DNA from 3 places in the Kitasatospora sp. NPDC059973 genome. Region 2 is predicted to be linked to each of the others. Evidence: riboswitches for the same ligand, from Rfam matches in the RefSeq annotation. Region 2 holds a riboswitch; each other region holds the start of a gene.
The links. A riboswitch is a leader RNA that binds a small molecule or an ion and turns the genes downstream of it on or off. The one in region 2 is predicted to bind cyclic di-AMP.

Region 1: another riboswitch for cyclic di-AMP. It lies ahead of ACFWA9_RS28225 (peptidoglycan DD-metalloendopeptidase family protein); the one in region 2 lies ahead of ACFWA9_RS24900 (NlpC/P60 family protein).
Region 3: another riboswitch for cyclic di-AMP. It lies ahead of ACFWA9_RS25450 (transglycosylase family protein); the one in region 2 lies ahead of ACFWA9_RS24900 (NlpC/P60 family protein).

The regions. Positions count from the first base shown of each region.
Region 1 is NZ_JBHWUI010000125.1:167-7,801, forward strand. Features, by position in the region: gene ACFWA9_RS28225 (peptidoglycan DD-metalloendopeptidase family protein) at 1-1,019, opposite strand, end outside; cyclic di-AMP (ydaO/yuaA leader) riboswitch at 1,024-1,184, opposite strand; gene ACFWA9_RS28230 (MFS transporter) at 1,495-3,033, shown strand; gene purB (adenylosuccinate lyase) at 3,041-4,471, opposite strand; gene ACFWA9_RS28240 (MarR family transcriptional regulator) at 4,603-5,058, opposite strand; gene ACFWA9_RS28245 (DUF3037 domain-containing protein) at 5,181-5,594, opposite strand; gene ACFWA9_RS28250 (HipA family kinase) at 5,591-6,346, opposite strand; gene ACFWA9_RS28255 (NAD(P)/FAD-dependent oxidoreductase) at 6,525-7,635, shown strand, end outside.
Region 2 is NZ_JBHWUI010000098.1:17,453-25,087, forward strand. Features, by position in the region: gene ACFWA9_RS24875 (Lrp/AsnC ligand binding domain-containing protein) at 1-23, opposite strand, end outside; gene ACFWA9_RS24880 (rhomboid family intramembrane serine protease) at 65-847, opposite strand; gene ACFWA9_RS24885 (hypothetical protein) at 1,050-1,301, shown strand; gene ACFWA9_RS24890 (NYN domain-containing protein) at 1,378-2,922, shown strand; gene ACFWA9_RS24895 (NlpC/P60 family protein) at 3,134-4,177, shown strand; cyclic di-AMP (ydaO/yuaA leader) riboswitch at 4,501-4,654, shown strand; gene ACFWA9_RS24900 (NlpC/P60 family protein) at 4,665-5,813, shown strand; gene ACFWA9_RS24905 (NlpC/P60 family protein) at 6,039-7,097, shown strand; gene ACFWA9_RS24910 (hypothetical protein) at 7,130-7,635, shown strand, end outside.
Region 3 is NZ_JBHWUI010000102.1:12,259-19,893, forward strand. Features, by position in the region: gene ACFWA9_RS25440 (LacI family DNA-binding transcriptional regulator) at 1-894, shown strand, start outside; gene ACFWA9_RS25445 (hypothetical protein) at 954-1,154, opposite strand; gene ACFWA9_RS25450 (transglycosylase family protein) at 1,329-2,633, opposite strand; cyclic di-AMP (ydaO/yuaA leader) riboswitch at 2,620-2,778, opposite strand; gene ACFWA9_RS25455 (hypothetical protein) at 3,171-5,276, shown strand; gene ACFWA9_RS25460 (hypothetical protein) at 5,431-6,354, opposite strand; gene ACFWA9_RS25465 (DUF397 domain-containing protein) at 6,869-7,114, shown strand; gene ACFWA9_RS25470 (ATP-binding protein) at 7,444-7,635, opposite strand, start outside.

The DNA.
Region 1 (7,635 bases), on a different contig from region 2:
TGCGCCCGCAGGTAGGCGATCGGGTCGATGTCCGAGCCGTACTCCGAGCCGGTGCGGATCTCGAAGTGCAGGTGCGGGCCGGTCACGTTGCCGGTGGCACCCGAGAGGCCGATCTGCTGGCCGGCGGTGACGGTCTGACCGATCTTCACACCGATCGAGGACAGGTGCGCGTACTCGGCGTAGTGGCCGTCGGCGAGCTTGATCTCGACCTCGTTGCCGTAGGCGCCGCCGTTGCCGGCCTTCACCACGGTGCCGGCGCCGACGGCGCGCAGCGGGGTGCCGGTGGAGGCGACGAAGTCGGCACCGGTGTGGTGACCGGAGGCCCACATCGAGCCGGCCACGCCGTAGGCGGTGCCGAGCTTCGGGTTGGCGAGGGGGGCGACGAAGCCCGAGGTGCTGGCCGCGGCGGCCGGCGCCGCGGGGGCGGCCGGAGCGGCCGGCTTCGCGGCGGGGGCGGCCGGCTTGGCGGCCGGGGCCTCGGCGGGCTTGGCGGCCTGGACCGGCTTCGGGGCGGCGTGCTGGGCGGCCGGCTTCTGCGCGTCCTGCGAGACCTGCGGCTTGGCGGCCGGGGCGGCGGGCTTGGCGGCCTCGGCGGCGGCCGGAGCGGCGGCGGCCTTGGCACCCAGCGCGAGCTGCTGACCCGGGAAGATGAGGTTCGGGTTGGCACCGACGACCGAGCGGTTGTGGTCGTAGAGGGCCTTCCAGCCACCCTCGACCTGCTTGGCGTCGGCGATCTTCGACAGGGTGTCCCCGCCGACGACCTTGTAGCTCTCCTCGGCCGGCGCGGCGGCCGGCTTGGCGGCCTCGGCGGCCGGCTGCGCGGCAGCGGCCGGCGCGGCGTCGACGCTGGTGGCGCCGGTCCAGGTGGAGGTCTGGGCGGGCTTGGCGGCCGGGGCGGTGTGGGCCTGGGCGCTGATGGTGGTCACCAGCGGGAGGGCGAAAGCGGCGCCGGTCACGGCGGTGGCGATGCCGATGCGGGCGGCGCGGGGCAGGGTGATACGACGAGCCTGTGCGGGCATGGCGAACTGTCCTCTCCGACGCCTGCGAGGTGAGCTGTCGGGTTCGGGCTGGAGTTGCCCGGCCGCATAGCGCGGCTTCACCCCAAGCCGGACCGTGAATTCCGGTCCGGCGACTTACCTTTGGGTCCCCCGCTCCTGCCGTACAGAGTTCGGTTCGTACCACCGGGCAGCGGCAGGACTAGGCGTTCCACCCGGTGGCCACCCGGTCCAATGCCGGGCGGTCGCTGAACTAAAACTCATCCGCCCGGGCGAAGCAATGTCGATCTCTTGAATCGACAACCACTACCGGGAAGGCCGTGACACTCCGAATGATCGGCTGCACAGTATGTGCACAATCGATTCACCGCGTGCCACTGATCCACCACGCTCCGCCGATTTCGGTGTCCGTACGCATGCGATCGCCTACGGAAAGCCATCCGCCGACACACCCCCGGTGACCCTTGTCACGTCGCCTCCCGGGGCGCACGATCAGGCGGTGGCCACCTCCGAGGCCGGCACCCTGCGCCTGGGCACCGCGCAGGGCCGCTGGGTACTACTGGCGACGGTGCTCGGCTCCAGCATGGCGATGCTCGACGGCACCGTCGTCAACGTCGCACTGCCCCGGATCGGCACCGATCTCGGCGCTCCGCTCGCCGCCCTGCAATGGACGCTCAACGCCTATCTGCTCACCCTGGCCGGCCTGATCCTGCTCGGCGGCGCGCTCGGTGACCGCTACGGCCGGCGCCGCGTCTTCCTGATCGGCGTGCTCTGGTTCGCCGCCGCCTCGGCGGCCTGCGCCGCGGCCCCCACCATCGAGGTGCTGGTCGCCGCCCGCGCGGTGCAGGGCGTCGGCGGGGCGCTGCTCACCCCCGGCTCGCTGGCGATGCTCCAGGCGGTGTTCCACCCTGACGACCGCTCGGCGGCGGTCGGCCTCTGGTCCGGCCTCGGCGGGGTGTCCGCCGCGATCGGCCCGTTCCTCGGCGGCTGGCTGGTGGACGGCCCCGGCTGGCGGTGGATCTTCCTGTTGAACGTCCCGCTCGCCGCCCTGGTGGTCGCGGTTGCCTCCCGGCACGTCCCGGAGAGCCGGGACGAGAGCGCGACCGGCCGGTTCGACGTCCTCGGCGCGGCGCTGGCCGCGTTCGCGCTGGGCTCGGTCACCTACGCGCTGACCGCGGCGGGCGACGGGCTCTCGGCCGTGGTGTGGGTGTCCGGCGCGGCCGGCCTGCTGCTGGGCACGGCCTTCGTGATGGTCGAACGCCGCGTCCCGGAGCCGATGCTGCCGCTCGGCCTCTTCTCCTCCCGCCTGTTCACCGCGGTGAACCTGGTCACCCTCTGCGTCTACGCGGCGTTCAGCGGCGTCTTCTTCCTCCTGGTCGTCCAGCTGCAGATCGTCTCCGGCTTCTCCCCACTGGTCTCCGGGCTCGCCCTGCTGCCGATCACCGTGCTGATGCTCGCGCTGTCCGCCCGGGCCGGCCGGCTCGGCAAGCGGATCGGCCCGCGCCTCCCGCTCACCGTGGGGCCGCTGCTCTGCGCGACGGGGGTCCTGCTGATGCTGCGGATCGGCTCCGACGCCTCGTACTGGACGGACGTGCTGCCGGCCGCCACCGTGATGGGCTGCGGGATGGTCCTGCTGGTCGCGCCGCTGACCGCGACGGTGCTCGCGGCGGTGGAGGTCCGGCATGCCGGGATCGCCAGCGGCGTCAACAACGCCGCCGCCCGCGCGGCCGGGCTGCTCGCGGTGGCCGCCCTGCCGGCGCTGGCCGGGCTCAGCGGCGAGGCCTACCGGGTGCCGGCCGCGGTGGACTCCGCCTTCCGGACCGCGATGCTGATCTGCGCCGGGCTGCTGGTCACCGGCGCGATGACGGCGTTCACCACCGTCCGGGGCAACGTGCTGGCCCCCGAGGACCACCCGGTCGCCGAGCCGGACTGCACCTACGCCTGCGGCACCGCCCCTCCGCTGGATCCGGGCCATGCCGCCGCCGGACACGGCGAAGGCCCCGCCACCGGATCGGCGGCGGGGCCCACGAAGGCCTGAGGCAACGTCAGAGGATGTCGCCCGGGGCGTACTTGGCGGCCTCGGGGTAGGCGGCCGCGACGGCCTCGACCTGGCGGACCACCTCGGCGACCTGGGCACCGGCCGCGCCGGTGAAGGAGAGCCGGTCGGCCAGCAGCGCGTCCAGCCCGGCCCGGTCCAGCGGGATCCGCGCGTCCGCCGCCAGCCGGTCCAGCAGCTCGTTCTCCCGCGCGCCGGCCCGCATCGCCAGCGCCGAGGCGACGGCGTGCTCCTTGATGACCTCGTGCCCGGTCTCCCGGCCGACGCCCGCCCGCACCGCGCCCATCAGCACCTTGGTGGTGGCCAGGAACGGCAGGTAGCGGTCCAGCTCGGCCTCGATCACGGCGGGGAAGGCGCCGAACTCGTCGAGGACGGTCAGGAAGGTCTCCAGCAGGCCGTCGAAGGCGAAGAAGGCGTCCGGCAGCGCGACCCGGCGGACCACCGAGCAGGAGACGTCGCCCTCGTTCCACTGGTCGCCGCCCAGCTCGGCGGTCATCGAGGCGTACCCGCGCAGGATGACGGCCAGGCCGTTGACGCGCTCGCAGGAGCGGGTGTTCATCTTGTGCGGCATCGCGGAGGAGCCGACCTGGCCCTCCTTGAACCCCTCGGTGACCAGCTCGTGGCCGGCCATCAGGCGGATCGTCTTGGCCAGGCTGGACGGCCCGGCCGAGAGCTGGACGAGGGCGGTGAGCACCTCGAAGTCCAGCGAGCGCGGGTAGACCTGGCCGACGCTGGTCAGCACGTGGTCGAAGCCGAGGTGACCGGCCACCCGGCGCTCCAGCTCGGCGAGCTTGTCGGTGTCGCCGCCGAGCAGGTCCAGCATGTCCTGGGCGGTGCCGACCGGGCCCTTGATCCCGCGCAGCGGGTAGCGGGCGATCAGCTCCTCCAGCCGGCGGAAGGCGACCAGCACCTCGTCGGCGACGGTCGCGAAGCGCTTGCCCAGGGTGGTGGCCTGCGCGGCGACGTTGTGCGACCGGCCGGCCATGACCAGCTCGGAGTGCTGGGCGGCGAGCCGGCCCAGGCGGACCAGCACGGCGACCGTGCGGTCGCGGACGTGCTCCAGCGACTGGCGGATCTGCAGCTGCTCGACGTTCTCGGTCAGGTCCCGGGAGGTCATGCCCTTGTGGATCTGCTCGTGGCCGGCGAGGTCGCTGAACTCCTCGATCCGCGCCTTCACGTCGTGCCGGGTGACCCGCTCGCGGGCGGCGATCGAACCGAGGTCGACCTGGTCGATCACCCGCTCGTAGTCGGCGACGGCGCCTGCGGGCACCTCCACGCCGAGGTCCTGCTGGGCCTTCAGGACGGCGAGCCACAGGTGGCGCTCAAGGACCACCTTGTGCTCGGGGGACCACAGCTGGGCCAGGGTCGCCGAGGCGTACCGGGAGGCCAGGACATTGGGGATCTGGGGCTTCGCGCTCACGCTTCGCAAGCCTAACAGCCGAGGTCAGCGCGAGCGGCGGCGGACCGGGCGCTGCCGCCTCCCGCGCCCGCCCCGGCCGATCGCCGTACCGCTGTGCTGCCGTGCCGCCGTGCCGCCGTGCCGCCGTGCCGCTACACCGTGCCGGGCGAGCGCCCGGCGAGGACCGGCAGCACCTGCGCGCAGATCGAGTGCAGCGAGATCCGCTGCTCGTCCGTCATCGCCTCGAAGGCCTGGTGGGTACGGCTCATCTCGCCGCGGATCAGCCCGAGGATCTCGCGGCCCTGCTCGGTGATCACCACGATCTTGACCCGCCGGTCACCGGCCGCCGCCTCGCGGTTGGCCAGGCCGAGCGACTCCAGCCGGTCGACGATCCCCGTCACGTTGGAGGCGTCGCAGCCCAGCCGGCCGGCCAGCGCGCGCATCGGCACCGGCTCCTGCACCGCACCGAGGGCCTTCGCCTGGGAGGAGGAGAGGCCGTGCCGGGCCGCGGCTCCCGCGAAGTCCTGGAAGTAGGCGGCGCCGACGGCGGCCAACGCCTCCATCAACTCGGCGTTGGTCGGTACGGTCGTCGTCGCTGTCGAACCCATGGGGCCAGCGTACGACCGAGTGCTTCACCAACTCAAGCTTTGACCGGGGCAAAAGTCCGCAGGTCAACCGCTCGGCCCCGGAAGGGCCCCCGGACGGCCCCCGGGCACCCGACCGGTCGCCCTCAGAGCACCAGCTGGTCGAAGAGCCGCCGCAGCTCGGCCTCCGGGTCACCGGTCAGCCCGGTGTGCACCGGTCCCGGCTGGACGATGGCACTGCGCGGCGCCGTCAGCCAGCGGAACCGCTGCCCCGGACTGTCGCCCGCCGCCGGACCGGCCGCGGGCCCGCCCGCGCAGACCGCCTCGATCCCGTGCAGCGCCCGCCGCACCCCGGCGACGTCCGCCACCGGGTCGAGCGCCAGCAGCCGGGCCTGGTCCAGATGGGTCCGGGCGCCCAGGTGCGCGCTCTGCCGGCAGTACAGCAGCACCCCGACGTTGACGCACTCGCCGCGCTCGACCCGGGGCACCGCCCGGATCACCGCGTACTCGTAGTCGTGCAGCTCGACGGCCGGCGGGGCCGGCGTCACGGACTCGCTCATGCGGAGACCTCCGGCAGCCAGTCACGCGGACCGGCCAGTCGCCCGGTCAGCTGGGAGCGGTACGCGGCGCGCACCGCCTCGGGCGAGTCGAAGCCCGGCTCGTCCGCCAGCCAGACGTCCGGGATCCGCGCCACCGCCGCCTCCACCGCCGCCTCGGCGAGCGGCGCGAGCGCCTTGTCCGCGGCCACCAGATCGGGCTCCGCGCGCAACAGCGCGTGGTCGGAGGCGTCGTACGGGCGGCGGATCCAGCCGGCCGCGCCCGCCCAGTGGTGATGGAAGATCAGGCTGGCGCCGTGGTCGATCAGCCGCAGCCCGCCGGTGGCCACCAGCAGGTTGGGGTTGCGCCACGAGCGGTCGACGTTGCCGATCAGGGCGTCGAACCAGAGCACCTGCCCGGCCAGCCCGGCGTCCACCTCGAAGCAGAGCGGGTCGAAGTTGAGCGCCCCGCTGACGAAGGCCATCCCGAGGTTGCGGCCGCCGCTGGCCCGCATCTGGTCCTGGATCTGCGGGTCCGGCTCGCTGCGGGCCAGCACCGGGTCGAGGTCCACGGTGACCAACTCCGGTACCGGCAGCCCGAGCCGGCGGCCCAGCTCACCGGCCAGCACCTCCGCCACCAGCGCTTTGCGGCCCTGCGCGGCGCCGACCCATTTCAGGGCGTACAACCGCCGGTCGTCGGCCTCGACCAGGCCCGGCATCGAGCCGCCTTCTCGCAGTGGCGTCACATAACGGACCGCCGTCACCTCGGGGAGCACGCCGGACAGCCTATCGGGCATATGCGCGGACCGGGCGCCGCGTGCCGTCCCCGCCCGGCGCGGGCCTGCGCCATCCGCGCCGTCCGGTGGCAGCGCCCGCTCCGCCGTGCGAGTGTGGCTCAGAGTAGTGGGGACCTTGCACGGTACGAACTGCGAACTGCACTGTAAGGGATGAACGATGGAACGAGCTCGGATCCTGATCGTGGGCGGTGGCTTCGCCGGACTGGAGTGCGCTCGCCGGCTCGAACGCAAGCTCACGCCCTCGGAGGCGGAGATCTCGCTGGTCACGCCGTTCAGCTATCAGCTCTATCTGCCGCTGCTCCCGCACGTGGCGGCCGGGGTGCTGACCCCGCAGTCGGTCGCGGTCTCGCTCCGCCGGACGCTGCGCCGCACCCACATCGTCCCCGGCGGCGCGATCGGCGTCGACCCGCGTTCGAAGGTCTGCGTGGTCCGCAAGATCACCGACGAGGTCGTCGCGCAGAAGTACGACTACCTGGTGCTCGCGCCCGGCAGCGTGACCCGCACCTTCGACATCCCGGGCCTGACCGACTACGCGCGCGGCATGAAGACGCTCGCCGAGGCGACCTACGTCCGCGACCACGTCATCGCCCAACTCGACCTCGCCTCCGCCACCCTGGACCAGCGGGAGCGCGAGTCCCGGCTCCAGTTCGTGGTGGTCGGCGGCGGCTACGCGGGCACCGAGACCGCCGCCTGCCTCCAGCGGCTGACCACCGCGGCCGCCCGGCGCTACCCGCGGCTGGACGCCCGGCAGATCAAGTGGCACCTGATCGACATCGCCCCGAAGCTGATGCCGGAGCTCGGCGACGCCCTCGGCGTCGCCGCCCTGGAGGTGCTGCGCGAGCGCGGCATCGAGGTCTCGCTGGGCGTCTCGGTGGCCGAAGTCGGCGCCGAGTCGGTCAAGTTCACCGACGGCCGGGTGCTCCCCTGCCGGACGCTGATCTGGACGGCCGGCGTCGCGGCCAGCCCGCTGATCGGCACCCTGGACGCCGAGACGGTCCGCGGCCGGATCGCGGTCACCGCGGAGATGCGGGTGCCGCAGTTCGAGGGCGTCTTCGCACTCGGCGATGCCGCCGCCGTCCCGGACCTCGCGAAGGGCGACGGCGCGGTCTGCCCGCCCACCGCCCAGCACTCCGCCCGCCAGGGCCGGGCGGTGGCCAACAACGTGATCGCCGCGCTGCGCAACCAGCCGCTGGAGCCCTACTACCACAAGGACCTGGGCCTGGTGGTGGACCTCGGCGGCAAGGACGCGGTCTCCAAGCCGGTCGGCG
Region 2 (7,635 bases):
ATCAGGACGATGGCGGTGATCACTGTTCGGGCTCCTTTGTGAGGTGCCGCCAGGGTATCGGGCGTCAGCGGGGCCGTCGCGAGGGGCGGGTGGCCAGCGTGCAGGCGTACAGGAACCCCGCCGAGAAGCCGATCACGTGGACCAGGTAGGCGACGCCCGGCCCCGCCGAGTGCACCGACCACCACTGGAGCGCGAACCAGAGGCCGAGCACCAGCCAGGCCGGGAACCGCAGGGGCAGGAAGAGCAGCAGCGGGACGAGGGTGGTCACCCGGGCCCGCGGGTGCAGGCGCAGGTAGGCGCCGAGCACGCCGGCGATCGCCCCCGAGGCGCCGATCAGGACCCGGGTGGAGTCCGCCGAGTGCGCCTCGGCCAGCGCGAAGCCGTAGGTGGCCAGCGAGCCGGCCGCCAGGTAGAAGAGGGCGAACCGGGCCCGGCCGAAGCGGGCCTCCACGGTGGGGCCGAAGACCTGGAGGAAGAGCAGGTTGCCCAGCAGGTGCAGCCAGCCGGCGTGGACGAAGAGCCCGCTGAGGACGGACATCGCCGGGTGCTTGCCGGGGGTCGGGGCGGCCGGGCAGCCCGGCACCGGGTCGGGGGCCTCGGCCACCTGTTCGGCGCTCAGCGGCCGTCCGGCCAGCAGTTCGGCCGGGACGGCGCCCCAGCGCTGCTCGTACCGCTGCTCCGCGCAGACCCGGTCCTGCCCGCGGCCGTACAGCGGGTTGAGCCCGGCCGCCGGGCCGAGCAGGAAGACCAGCACGTTCAGCGCGATCAGCGCGTAGCTGACGGCCGGGACGGGCGCGGCCGGGGGGCCGTCCCGCGCGCCGGTGTGGTCGAGGACCGGGATCGCCATGCGACCAAGCATCCCTCCGTCGGGCCCGGGCGACACCGCGCTGTACGGCAGGTGGACCACCCCCGCGATCGCCGTGACCGGTGGCCGGGGTGGTTGCCCCAGGCAATAGGCTTGGGGCGGGCAATCCCGCCTCCCGCCGCCGATGCCGGGGCTCCGGGGGGAGCGCCTGAGCCCACCCAGGGACCACCCGAGAGGACCCCCGATGACCGTCCCCGCCCTGACCGCAGAGACGCGTTGGCGCTGCACCCTGTGCGGCAACCTGACCCGCTTCGACGTCACCCGCACCGCCCGGGTGACCGAGTTCCTGCACTTCGACCTGGCCGGCGAGTCCAAGGTGGAGGAGACCGAGGTGCACAGCGAGACCATCGAGTCGGTGCGCTGCCGCTGGTGCAACGCGGTGGACCAGGTCGAACTGGTGGCCCGTCCGGGCGCCGAGGCCGCCGAGCAGGCTTGATGCCCGCCCCGCGCGGTGGACGGTGCGCGGCACGGCCGTCCGCCGCGCGGGACAATACAGACAGAGCGCACGGAGCGTGACGACCAGGGGTACGGCCGACGGCCGTACCCCGCTGGCGAGGATCGGAGCCGAGGACGTGGTGGACGCAGCGCAGGAGCCCGCCGGGCCGCAGGGGCGGCAGCCCGCTGTGGACGCGCAGGCACCGGACGCGGTCGAGGCCGCCGCGCCCGGCACCGGCGCCCCCGCCGAGGAGGTCGACGGCGAGGAGGCCGGCGGCTCCGGCGGTGAGGAGCCGGCGGCAGCCCGCGCGGCCGAGAAGCTCGACCGGCCGCTGCCCGAGGGGGTGCGCCGGCGTGTGGTGGGCCTCGCCGCCGACGCGCTCGGCGGGCTGCCGGTCGCGGAGCTGCCGCAGACGCTGCGCCCGTACGCCAAGTTCACCCCGGCGCGCCGGGCCAAGTACGCCGCCACCGCGCTCGCCGCGGCGCTGGAGTCCGAGCCGGCGTTCCGGGTGCGGATAGCGGAGCGGCTGCGGCTCGGGCAGCCGGACCTGGTCCGGGCGCTGGAGTCGGGCAGCGTGCCGGGCGCCGCCGATCCGATGGACGTGGCGGCCGCCGCCTACCTGGTCCGGTCGGCGGGCTGGAGCCGCCTGGTCGTCGAGGCCGGCGAGGAGGCGGAGCGGGCCGGCGCCGAGGGCGCGGCGGCCGAGGCGGCCCGGCTGGCCGAGAAGCTGCAGGCGGAGCTGGCCGAGGTGCGCGCCGCCGCCCGGGCGGACCTGGACCGGCAGCGGGCCGAGTCGGAGGACGTCCGCAAGGAGGTGGAGTCGCTGCGCAAGAAGGTGCGTTCGCTGGAGAGCGACACCCGGCGGGCCCAGGCCGAGACGCGCCGGGTCACCGGGGAGCTGGAGGCCCTGAAGGCGCAGACGGGCGTCGAGCGCGGCGCCGCCGAGAGCGAGGCGCGGCGGCTGCGGCACCGGATCTCCGAGCTGGAGAACGCCGCCGAGCAGGGCCGCCGTTCGGCCCGCGAGGGGCGCAGCGTCGAGGACATGCGGCTGCGGCTGCTGCTGGACACCGTGCTGCAGTCGGCGCAGGGGCTCCAGCGGGAGCTGGCCCTGCCGGTCTCCCAGATCCGCCCGGCCGACCTGGTCGAGGCGGTGGTGCCGGGTTCGGCCTCGCCGAACGACGTGGCGCGGCGCGGGCTGGCCGAGGACGACCCGGCGCTGCTGGACCAGCTGCTGGCGATCCCGCAGGTCCACCTGGTGGTGGACGGCTACAACGTGACCAAGACCGGCTACCCCGCGCTCCCGCTGGAGCAGCAGCGGATCCGGCTGCTGGGCGGGCTGGCGATGCTGGCCCAGCGCACGCAGGCGGAGGTGACCTGCGTGTTCGACGGCCAGGACCTCGACGTGCCGGTGATCCTGGCGCCGCCGCGCGGGGTCCGGGTGCGGTTCAGCCGGACCGGGGAGACCGCCGACGAACTGATCCGCCGCCTGGTGCGGGCCGAGCCGCAGGGCCGGCCGGTGGTGGTGGTCTCCACCGACCGGGAGGTCGCGGAGGGCGTGCGGAAGGCGGGCGCGCGCCCTGTAGCCTCGGTGCTGCTGCTGAACCGACTGGCCCGGCCCTGAGCTCGGCCGGGGCCGGCCGGCAGGAGATGACGCCTGGTCAGCGCCCGGTTTGCGGGGATGTGTGGATCCCGTGAAGTCATGGCGGGGGGCGGGAGTTCACGCCATCGGGGGAGTGGCGCAAAGCGTGGATCTTCACTAGGGTCTGGCGTCAAACCTATTTTCCGGATTCTCACTCGTTCGGGTGAGTCCGTTGGAAGAAGGAGCCGGTCACTTGGCCACCCACCGCCGTCCCAAGCAGTCGAGCCGTGCACGGGTCACCGTGCTGACCGCTGCCGCTGCGACCGCGGTCGCCCTCTCGGCCCAGGTCAGCGCCCACGCCGCGCCCAGCCCGTCCCCCAAGAAGGAGGACGTGAAGGCGCAGGTCGACCAGCTGCAGGAGGAGGCCGAGCAGGCCACCGAGAAGTTCAACGGTGCCAAGGAGCGGGCGGACCAGCTGCGCAAGCAGGCGGACCAGCTCCAGGACCAGGTGGCTCGCGGCCAGGACCAGATGACCCAGCTTCAGGGCGGGCTGGCCGAGGTGGCGGCCGAGCAGTACCGGACCGGCGGCATCGACCCGTCCGTCCAGCTGATGCTCGCCTCCGACCCGTCCGGCTACCTGGACAAGGCCGCCAGCGTCCAGCAGGCCAGCTCCAGCCAGACCGAGGCGCTCAAGGGCCTGCAGGACCAGCAGCGCCGGCTGGACCAGCAGAAGGCCGAGGCGGCCGCCGTCCTCGCCTCGCTGGACAGCACGACCAAGGACCTGAACCAGTCCAAGGCCGAGGTCAACAAGAAGCTCAAGGAAGCCCAGGACCTGCTGAACTCGCTCAGCGCCGCCGACCGGGCCGCGCTGAAGGCCGCCCAGCAGCAGGCCGACCGGGCCTCGCGCGGCAGCGAGCGCACCGACCTGAGCAGCCTGCCGCAGGGCAGCGGCTTCGCCGGGCAGGCCGTCGCCAACGCGATGAGCAAGCAGGGTTCGCCGTACGTCTGGAGCGCGGTCGGCCCGAACTCCTTCGACTGCTCCGGTCTGATGGTCTGGTCGTACGCGAAGGCCGGCGTCTCGCTGCCGCGCACCTCGCAGGCGCAGGCCAACTACGGCTCGAAGGTGGCCTCGCTGGCCGACGCCCAGCCGGGCGACCTCATCATCTACCGCCCGGACCGCAGCCACGTCGGGATGTACATCGGCAACGGGATGGTGGTCCACGCGCCGCACACCGGTGACGTGGTGAAGGTGATGAAGGCCGACGCGATGCCGATCAACGCGATCCGCCGGGTCTGACGGACCGACATGCCCACGGGCCGGGATCCGGCCCTGTGATCCGCGCCACCCCCGGAACCGGGGGTGGCGTCGGTGTCTGCGGCCGCATCATGACAAACGATCAGCTCCATGTGGGCGCGTGATCACACCCGGTCATATTCACAAATGAACTTGGATATTCTTCCGGCATTTTTCTGACAAGGATTTGAACGGATCACGGTTCTGTTACTAGGGTCATGCCTCGAACCACCGCACAGTCGATCACCCAGCAGGGGTGGCGGCGGAGGTTTACCGCCGAGTTCGTGAAGCAGCGGGGCAGAGCATCTGCCCGACGGGGAGTCCAGTAGTCGGGGGCGCTGTGGAACGGAGCCGGGGAACCATGTTCCTCCGGGGTGAATCGGCGCCAGGTCGACCGTCGTGCGGTCGGTGAGGCGTCGTAGGGCACGCTTCCGGCCCGAACCCGTCAGCTCACCCGGTAGGCGGACGTAGGAAGAAGGAGTCCGCCTTCGTGGCGTCCCATCGTCGTCCCAAGCCCGCCGGCCGTGCCCGGGTCTCGATTCTGACCGGTGTCGCCGCCGCGGCGGTCGCGCTCTCCGCGCAGTCCGGCGCCCACGCCGACCCGACGCCGACCAAGGATCAGGTCAAGGAGCAGATCGACCAGCTCAACGAGCAGGCCGAGCAGGCCACCGAGAAGCTCAACGGCGCCCAGGCCAAGCAGCAGGAGCTGCAGAAGCAGGTCGGTGAGCTGCAGGACAAGGTGGCCCGTCAGCAGGCCGCGGTGACCGAGGCCCAGGGCGGTCTCGCCGAGATCGCCGGCGAGCAGTACCGCAACGGCGGCATATCGCCGACCGTGCAGCTGATGCTCTCGTCCAGCCCGGACAGCTTCCTCAGCCAGGCCGGTGCCATCAACCAGGCCGGCAGCACGCAGTCCGGTGCGCTGAAGGACCTCCAGGAGCAGCAGCGCAGGCTCGACCAGGACCGCAACGAGGCCCAGGGCAAGCTCGGCGAGCTCGAAGCCACCACCCAGCAGCTGAAGGCCTCCAAGGAGGAGGTCCAGGGCAAGCTGGCCAAGGCCCAGGACCTGTACAACTCGCTGTCCGAGCAGGAGCGCCAGGCGATGCGCGCGGCCGAGGAGAAGGCCGCCGCCGAGGCGAAGGCCAAGGCGGACGCCGCCAAGGCCGAGGCCAAGGCCAAGGCGGACGCCGACCGCGCCTCCCGCGACAACACCCGCGACCAGCTGCCCGCCCCGTCCTCGCCGGCCGCCAAGCCCGCCGCCGCCGCGCCGTCCGCGCCCGCCGCAAACGGCTCGCGCGCCGCCGCCGCGATCGCCGCCGCGGAGAGCAAGCTGGGCGCCCCGTACGTCTACGGCGCGGCCGGTCCGAGCTCCTTCGACTGCTCCGGCCTGACCAGCTGGGCCTACGCCCAGGCAGACGTGTCGCTGCCGCGCACCTCGCAGTCCCAGGCCACCGCCGGTACCAACGTGGGCACCAACATCGCCAACGCCCAGCCCGGCGACCTGATCATCTACCGTGCGGACCGCAGCCACGTCGCGCTCTACGTCGGTGGCGGCCAGGTCATCCACGCGCCGAAGCCCGGCGCGAACGTCCGGTACGAGACCGCCAGCATGCTGCCGATCTCGGCCATCGTGCGCGTCTGATCCGACGTCTGCTCCCGCAGGCCCGGTCTCCCCTCGCGGGAGGCCGGGCCTGCGGCTTTCGTGCCGGGCCGTGCTGATGTCCGATTGCGGGTCAAATATTCGGGTTGGGAGGGGTTTGGACTCGCTCGCCCGGACTCGCTAACGTCTGCCACCGGACTCCCGCTCGACAGCCGCCCGCACCGGTGCGGCGGCGGGGCCGGGTCGCAGGATCGGAGTTACCGTCGTATGGCCGTGCACCGCCGTTCCCCCCTGCCGGGCGCGTTCGCCCGTGCGCTGGTGCTGACCGCCGCGGCCACCACCGCGCTGGGGGTGGCCACGGGGGGTGCCGCCCAGGCCGCCCCGGGCACGCCGGACGGGCCGTCGAACCGCAAGGACGTCAAGGCGCAGGTGGAACAGCTGTACGACGAGGCCGAGCAGGCCTCGGAGAAGTACAACGCCGCACTGGACGTCCAGCAGCGCCTCCAGCACGAGACCGGCACGCTCCAGCAGCAGGTCGCCGTCGCCCAGGGCGAGCTCAACGAGCTCCGCGGCGACCTCGCCACCGTGGCCGGCGCCGAGTACCGGGGCGGCGGGATGGCGCAGACCGTCCAGCTGATGCTCTCCACCGACCCGGAGGGCTACCTCTCCAGGGCCCGCAGCCTGGACCAGGCCGCCGAGCGGCAGAACGAGACGCTGCACGAGGTGGTGGCCCGTCAGCGCCGGCTCGACCAGCGCCGGACGGAGGCCTCGATGAAGCTCTCCGAGCTGGAGGAGACCCGCCGGGCCCTGGCCGAGAGCAAGCAGCAGATCCAGCAGCGGCTGGCCAAGGCGCAGCGGCTGCTCAACAGCCTGGGGGCGGGCGAGCGGGCCCGGATGGTGGCCCAGGACGCCCGCGAGGCCGAGCAGCGGGCCACCCGCGGCACCGACCGCCTCGACCTGGGCACGGCCCCGCCCGCCTCCGAACGCGGCGCGGCCGCGCTGGCCGCCGCCGTGCGGATGATCGGTTCGCCCTATGTGTACGGATCCGCCGGGCCCCGCGCGTTCGACTGTTCCGGTCTGATGTACTGGAGCTGGCGGCAGGCCGGAGTGACCCTGCCGCGCACCTCGCAGGCCCAGGCGTACGCCGGCCAGCGGGTCAGCATCTCCGACGCGCGACCGGGAGACCTGGTGATCTTCTACCGGGACAGGCACCACGTCGGCATGTACGCCGGCGGCGGGGTGATCGTGCACGCCCCCTACCCGGGCGCCAAGGTCCGCTACGAGAGCGTCAACGCGATGCCCGTCGCGGAGGTGATCCGGCTCTGAGCCGGCCCGTCCCGACCCCTCCCGCCGATGCCGTGACACGCCGCCGCGCACTGTCCCGGCGCGGGGCCCTGCTGCTCGCGGCGGGCGGACTGGCCCAGCTGTCACTGCCCCGGGCGGCTCCGGCGGCCTCCGTGGCCGCGGTGGCGGACCAGCGGGCCGAGGTGGCCGCGCTGCTGGCCGAGCGGGCCCGGACGCTGACCGCCCCACCGTCCGCGCCCCCGGTGGAGGCGGCCTACCGCAACCTCGTGCTCGGCCCGGCCGGTCGGCCGGACCGGCTCACCGCCACCGCCGAACTGACCGTCCGGGTGACCGGCTACGACGCCTACCCGGTGGTCCACCCGCGCCGGCTGGAGCTGTGGCGGACCGGCGGGGGCTGGCGGGTCGAACGCGAGGACGGCCCGGACGGGCCGGCGCCGCTCTGGGACTTCGGGACCGTCCGGGCGGTGGCCGGCGCGCACTGCCTGGTGCTCGGCCTGGCCGACGGCCCGGACCCGGCGCAGCTCACGACCGTGGCCGACCGGGCCGTCCCGGCCGTCAC
Region 3 (7,635 bases), on a different contig from region 2:
GACGTGCTCGGCTACGAGCGGCCGACCAGGCTGCGCCAGCGCAGTGCGGGACTGATCGGGCTGATCACCCCGGAACTGAGCAACCCGATCTTCCCCGCGCTGGCCCAGGTGATCGAGCAGGTGCTGAGCCGGCACGGGTACACCCCGGTGCTCTGCACCCAGACGCCCGGCGGCTCCACCGAGGACGAACTGGTGGAGATGCTGGTCGACCGGGGCGTGGCGGGCATCGTGTTCGTCTCCGGCCTGCACGCGGACACCACCGCCGACCACGACCGGTACGCCCGGCTGACCGGCCGGCAGGTGCCGTTCGTCCTGATCAACGGCTTCAGCGAGAAGATCGACGCGCCGTTCATCTCGCCGGACGACCGGGCCGCGATGTGGATGGCCGTCCAGCACCTGGCCGAGCTCGGCCACGAGCGGATCGGCCTCGCGGTCGGGCAGAAGCGGTACGTCCCGGTGCTGCGGAAGATCGAGGGCTTCACGGCGGCCCTGCGGGAGGTCCTCGGCCGGACCGAGGAGCAGGCCCGGGAGCTCGTCCACCACACGCTGTTCAGCGTGGAGGGCGGGCACGCGGCGGCCGGCGCACTGCTCGACAAGGGCTGTACGGCGATCGTCTGCGGCAGCGACATGATGGCGCTCGGCGCGATCCGCGCGGTGCGCCAGCGGGGGCTGTCCGTGCCGCAGGACGTCTCGGTGGTCGGGTTCGACGACTCGCCGCTGATAGCTTTCACCGAGCCGCCGCTGACCACCATCCGCCAGCCGGTCGAGGCGATGGCCACCGCCGCCGTCGACGCCCTGCTGGAGGAGGTCGGCGCGAACGCCGCCCAGCGCGGTGAGTTCATGTTCCAGCCGGAGCTGGTGATGCGCGGTTCCACGGGCGCCTGCGCCCGCTGAGACGACGACCGGGGCCCCGGAGGACGATCCAGTCCTCCGGGGTCCCGTCCTGTCCGCCCTCAGCCCTCCTGCGCGGTCGGGCGCTGCTGCCCGGTCCGCTGCCCGTCGGCGGCCTCGCCGGTCCGGCTCTCGGTGCGCCGCCCCCGGGCGAGGTAGTCGCGCAGGATCAGCTCCACCGCGTCCTGCGGGTTCCTGGTGCCGGAGAGCATCATCGCGTCGATCGCGAGATTGGCGTCGAGCGTGACGGTGACCTGGGCCATGTGACTCCTCCTCGGGTGCGGAGCAGCAGCATGCCCGCCCGGGCCGAGGTTTGGCCATGCCCGGGCCCGCGCCGTCCCGCGCGCGGGCGTGCCGGAGCCCCCGGGGAGGAGCGACCAGACTCTCCCCGGGGGCTGCGGCGGACGGCGCGGACCGCGTGCGGACCGCGCGCGGGATCAGACCCGGCCGGCGAAGTCCGGGGCCCAGTTGGCGATGGTCTGGGTCCGCACGCCCACGCTCGGGTTGGCGGCCTCGACGTACTTGCCGTCGCCGATGTAGAGCGCGACGTGGTAGACGCCCGAGTCCTGGCCGTTGTTGGACCAGAACAGCAGGTCGCCGGCCTTGAGGGCGTCCAGCGAGACGTGGGTGCTGGCGGCGGCCTGGTCGGCGGCGACCCGCGGGACGGAGACGCCCGCGGCGCGCAGCGCGGCCTGGGTCAGGCCGGAGCAGTCCCAACCGCCGTTGCCGGTACCGCCGTAGACGTAGGCCTGGCCGACCTTCGACTGGGCGAAGGAGACCGCGGCGGCCATGCTGCCGGTGGCGGCCTGGGCCGGCGCCTCGGCCGACGCCTGGGCGGCGGGCTTGGCGGCCGGAGCCTGGGTCTGCGCGGCCGGCTTGGTGGCGGTCGCGGTGGAGCCGTCGGCCTTGCCGGTGGCGCCCGAGGAGCGGTTGAACCAGTCGAAGCCCTGGCCGGACTCGTCCGAGGCCCGGGTCTTCGCGCGGTCGCCCAGGCTCAGGTGCTGGCCCGGGTAGATGACGTGCGGGCCGTCGCCGAGGGTGCCGCGGTTGAGCTCGTAGAGCCGCTCCCAGCCGCCCTGGACGTTGTTCTTGTCGGCGATCGAGGAGAGCCAGTCGCCCGCGACCACGGTGTAGTCGGAGGAGGCCTGCGCGTCCTGGCGGTACTGCTGCCAGTTCCGGCCCTGCGACTGCTGGGCGGAGTCGGCGGCGGCCGGGGTCTCGGCGGCCTTCGGGGCGGCCTTGGGCGCGGCCGGCTTGGCGGCGGGGGCGGGGGTCTGCGCCGGGGCCGGGGCGGCCTTCGGGGCGGCCGGCGTGGCGGCGGTCGCGGTGTCGACGGCGGCCGGGGTGCCGCCCTTGGTCAGACCGGCCTGGACGGAGCAGACGGGCCAGGCGCCGGGGCCCTGGACGGCGAGCACCTTCTCGGCGACCGCGATCTGCTGGTCCTTGGTGGCGAGGTCGGCACGCGCGGCGTAGCTGGTGCCGCCGAACGCCGCCCAGGTGGAGTTGGTGAACTGGAGGCCGCCGTAGAAACCGTTGCCGGTGTTGATGCTCCAGTTGCCGGTGCTCTCGCACTGGGCGACCTTGTCCCAGGTGGCGACCGAGGCGGCCGAGGCGGAGCCGGCGGTGAGGCAGGGGATGGTGAGGCCGATACCGACGACGCCGAGGGTGGCGATCGCTCGGCGGGTGCGGCCGGACAGGCGGGTGCCGTTGGTGGGCAGCATGGTGACGCGGTCCTCTCCCACGCCTGCGAGGTGAGCTGTCGGATTCGGGCTGGAGTTGCCCGGCCGCGCTGTGGACGCGGCTTCACCCCTAGCCCCGAACCGGTACGAACCGGTCCCGGGCGACTTACCTGTGGTTCCCCCGCTCCTGCCGTGGTGCGTTCTGCGCTGCCAGCGCACCCGACGGCAGGACTCGGCGTTGCGGGTGGGCTGGGTCCGTGTGGCCACGAACGGGGAGCACGTTAAGCAGACTTAAGTTCAAACCGCAAACATGTGTGACGGCCATCACGGTTTATGAAGAGCGTGCTAAATGGCTGTCCACCATGATCAGAAATGACCGATTTCGAGCAACGCCCGTCGGAGTCACGGCAACTGCCTATGCTTCAGGGCATCAGGACCGACGCGGCCGTCTGGGGGGAGGGCTTCGCAGCGATGGCCATGGACGAGGGTCCGGAGGCCGGTGCGCCGGCCGAGCGGCCGCGTGGAACGCACCGCCGGGCAAAACACCGCAGAGCGGACATCACGCCCGCAGAGCCCCGAACTCCCCTGCCCCGGCGGACGATGCTGCGCTGGCTCGCCGTCGGCACGGTCTTCGCGGCGGTCGGCGGCGAGGAGGCGCTGCGGCGCTCCCTGGACGGCCGCTCCGCGCCCGTCGCCGCCGCGGAGGACCCCGCCACGGGGCCGGGAGCGGCCGACCCGGCCGCGGGGCACGGGCACGGCGCCGCGTCGCCCCCCGGGACGCCCGGGGGTGCCACCGAGGGCGCCCCCGCCGGAGCCGCCCCCGCACCCACCCCCGACCAGGGCGGCCGCCCCTGGTCGGACCCGGCCGGCTGGGGCGGCCGGGTACCCGGACCGCAGAGCGCCGTCCGGATCACCGACCGGGTGCTGCTCGACACCGACGCCGCGATCGGCTCGCTGCTGGTCGAGCCGGGCGGTGCGCTCACCTTCGCCGCCGACCGCAGCCTCACCCTCGCCGCCGCGGGCAACGTCGAGATCCGCGGCACCCTCGCGCTCGCCCCCGAGGGCGCCGCCGTGCACACCGTGCGCTTCCCCGCCGTCGACGAGCGGCGCTTCCGGGGGGACGGCGTGAAGGTGGTCGACACCGACGTCGGCCTCTGGGTCACCGGCGCCGGGTACCTGCGGCTGGACGGCGCGGCCAAGACCGCCTGGGTGCGCGCCGACCGGGCACTCGCGGCGGGCGACACCACCGTCAGCCTGGCCGCGCCGCCCACCGGTTGGCTGCCCGGCGACGAACTGGCCGTCACCCCGACCGGCCCGCCGGGCGAGGACGGCTTCTCCACCCGCTACGACCTCGCCGTCGTCCGGTCCGTCAGCGGATCCACCGTCACCCTGGAGGCGCCGCTGACGTACGCGCACCCCCGGGTCGCCGCCGGAGGGGGCGTCACGGTCGGCGCCGAGGTGCTCAACCTGACCCGCAGCGTGCGGATCGAGGGCACCGCCGAGGGCCGCGCCCACGTCCACCTCACCACCTCCCGCCGGGCCGACCTGCGGCACGCGGCGCTGCGCTGGGTCGGCCCGCGCACCGACACCGCGGAGTCCTGGAAGGGCCCGGACGGCAGCGCCCCGGTGACCGCCCCGGTGCTCGGCCGGTACGGGCTGCACTTCCACATGCTGGGCGACACCACCCGGGGCACCGTCGTCGAGGGCCTGGTGGTCCGCGACGCGGGGAGCCACGCCTTCGTCCCGCACGCCAGCCACGGCATCACCTTCCGCAGCTGCATCAGCCACGACACCTGGGAGGACGCCTACTGGTGGGACGGCCCGCCGGACACCCGCACCCCGCAGCAGCCCTCCGACGACATCGTCTACGAGTCCTGCGTCGCCTCCCGCACGCGGCTGGAGCCCAACCCGCGGGCCTACCGGCTGACCGGCTTCAACCTCGGCGCCGGCACCGGCGGCAAGGCGCTGGACTGCGTGGCCGTCGGCGTCCAGGGGGCCGACGGCGCCTCCGGCTTCGAGTGGCCGGAGAACAGCGAGGGGGTCTGGACGTTCCAGCGCTGCCTGGCCCACAACAACCTGCGGGACGGCATCTTCGTCTGGCTGAACGCCCAGCAGCACCACGTGGTCACCGAGTTCGCGGCCTACCACAACGGCGGGTGGGGCATCGAGCACGGCGCCTACCTCAACGACTTCGACTACACCGCGAGCGTGCTGTACGGCAACGGCGGCGGGGGAGTGGCGCTGCACTCGCTCGGCCGGGACAAGGGGACCGTCTTCGACGGCCTGCTGATCGACGCCGCCGGGCAGAGCGACTACGGCGTCTCCACCGCGCGCCACGAACTCGCCGGGGAGGCGGTCACCTTCAGCCGCAGCCGGTTCACCGGCCACCGCCGGGCCGGGATCGCCTTCCGGGCCACCCCGGACGGCAGGCCGGACGACATCCTCGTCCTGGACTGCGAGTTCGACGGCAACGAGCTCTGGATGGACCCGGAGTCCGCGCCGCCGAAGAACATCCTGCTGCGCCGGGCGGGGCAGACCGAGGTGCTGCAGGTGCGCAAGGCGGACGGTGGCGGCGGGCGGTCGCCGTGGAACGCCACCGGCGTGCCGGTGGCCGCCTTCGCCGCGCAGTCCCGGCCGGTGCAGCTGCCGGCGCTGCGGCTCAAGGACGCGGCGGCGGCCACCGGCCGGGTGGGCGGGCGGACCTGAGGCCGGGGCCCGCCGGGGCCCGCACCGACGCGCCTCGGACCGGTACGGCGCGGGCCCGTACGGAGAGGGCCGGTGCGGCGGGGACACGGACGGCGGGGGGTACGGCGAGGGCCCGGAGCGGGTGCGCTCCGGGCCCTTCGGCGTTCGTGGTCCGCTACTCGGCGGCGGCCTCCCCGGCCTCCTGGGCAGCGGCCTCCTCGGCGGCGGCCTGCGCGGCGAACGCCTCGGGGGCGACGGCCGGCAGTACGGCGAGGTAGGTGGCGGCGATCAGCTGGCCCACCGTCGGGTAGGCGCCGAGCGGCGCGGCGCTCGGGCAGCCGGTCTCCTCGGCGGCCGTGGCGAGCAGCTCGGAGTCGGCCTCCGGGCCGATCACCAGCGGGGCCAGCGCGGGGCGCTGGGAGCCGGTCTCCTTGAGGTGCGCGACGGCGGCGGCCACCGAGCCGGGCACGTCGAGCGCGGCGGGCACGACCGGCACCGCGAGGCGGGCGGCCAGCAGCACACCGGTGATCCCGGCCGCCGCGGCGGCCTCCTCGCCACCGACGGTGGTGAGGACGACGCCGTCCGCGGCCGTCGCGATGGCGAACAGCCGGGCGCGGTCGGCGCGGGCCAGCCCCGCCTCGGAGAGCCGGACGTGGACGGCCTCGGCGAGCAGCGGGTGCGGGCCGAGGACATCGGTGACGTGGGCGCCGTACTCGGCGGCCAGCGCGTGCAGTTCGGTCAGGAAGCCGTGCGGGCCGGGGACCAGCGGCACCACGACCGGGGCGGGCAGGCCCGACTCGGCGGCGTGCGCCAGCAGTTCGGCGACGGAGAACTCGTCACGGCCGGGCTCGCTCCCGCCCGCGCCGCTGTCGAGGTAACCGGCCGCGGTCTGCACGCCGTTCTGCTCGCTGCGTACGATCGACAGCAGTTCCTCGACCACGGAACGGGACTCCGGCCCGGCGGTCGCGGGCACCGCGAGCACCAGGGCCGGGGATCCGGCCGGGATCTCGGGGCGCTCGGGGCGTCGGTGGCGCCCCCGCGCACGGGAGCCTGGGGTGCGGACGGGCAGTGGCGCGCCCGGGATGGCTGCGGTGCTCATGGCGGAGATCGTAGGACATCCCCCGGCCAACGCTGCAGTCGGCTGCCGTACCGGGAGGGGCGGGGTGCCCGAAATTCGGACATACCGTGATCAATCCCTATGTGGCTACCACTTCTGCCTGAGACGTGACAGGAGGTGCCGCGCGTTGCGGTGGTGGCGCGTGAGATGTCTCACAGCATACGGACGGTCTGACGGAGGGTCACGGCGGTGCGACTCCAGGCGCCCGAAGATCAACATTCAGCGGGTGGCCGCCTACGGGCGGTTATCGGAGTCTTCCCGATTGCCCCGGATATGTCCGCTTACGTTCCCTCGGGTGTCGAGGCGGTGAAGAGTTCCGGTTTGTCGACGAAGGGCCCGTGCACCTGCAACGTCCCGTGCTGATGCACGTGCACTGGAGCTATCATCACGTCAAGTGAGGCGTTGTGCCGGGCCGGTACGGGGCCGGCCCAGTCGTTCGGCTGCGAGCCGGGGCGCCGAGCTGGACGACTACTCCGGAGCTCTTCGGGAGATTTCTATGCACGACAGGTACGACACGTACAACGGGATGGCGGCTGCGGACCTCAAGGACGTGGTCTGGCAGAAGAGCCTCCACAGCAACTCCCAGGGCAACTGCGTCGAGTTCGCCGCGCTCCCGGGGGGCGACGTGGCGATGCGCAACTCGCGCTTTCCCGATGGTCCGGCACTGATCTACACCCGGGCCGAGATCGCGGCGCTGCTGCTGGGCGCCAAGGACGGGGAGTTCGACCACCTGGCGGTCTGACCGTTTCGTCTTCTTCGCCATCGGGGGGCCGTCGTGGGTGCTGACACCACGACGGCCTTTGTCTTCTCCGCCCGGCCGCCCCGTGGTGGGCGTCGTGAGCGGGTGCCGCCGGTGCGGCCGTCGCCCCGGGAGGCTGTCGCCGGGCGATCGCGCGACCGGCTGTCGCCGACCGGTCGCCGTCGGGTCGGGGCTCGCGGGCGGGCCGCCGCGGACCGGGCGCCGCACGTCTGCGGCCAGGAGCGTGCGCGGCCGCGGATCGGGGGCGGTGCCGTCCTCCCGGTGCCGCGCCCCGGGAGTGGTGCCGTCCTCCCGCCGGCCGCGGCGCACGGCTAGGCCGAGCGGCGGTGCCGCCCGCCGAGCTCCGCCAGCGCGCCGGCCTCGGGCTCGAACAGTGCCCAGACCACCTTGCCGCCGCCCAGCGGGTGCCAGCCCCAGGACCGGCTGAACGAGTCCACCAGGTGCAGCCCGCGACCCGATTCGGCGACGAAGTCCGCCTCCCGGGCCACCGGCCCGGTGCTGCT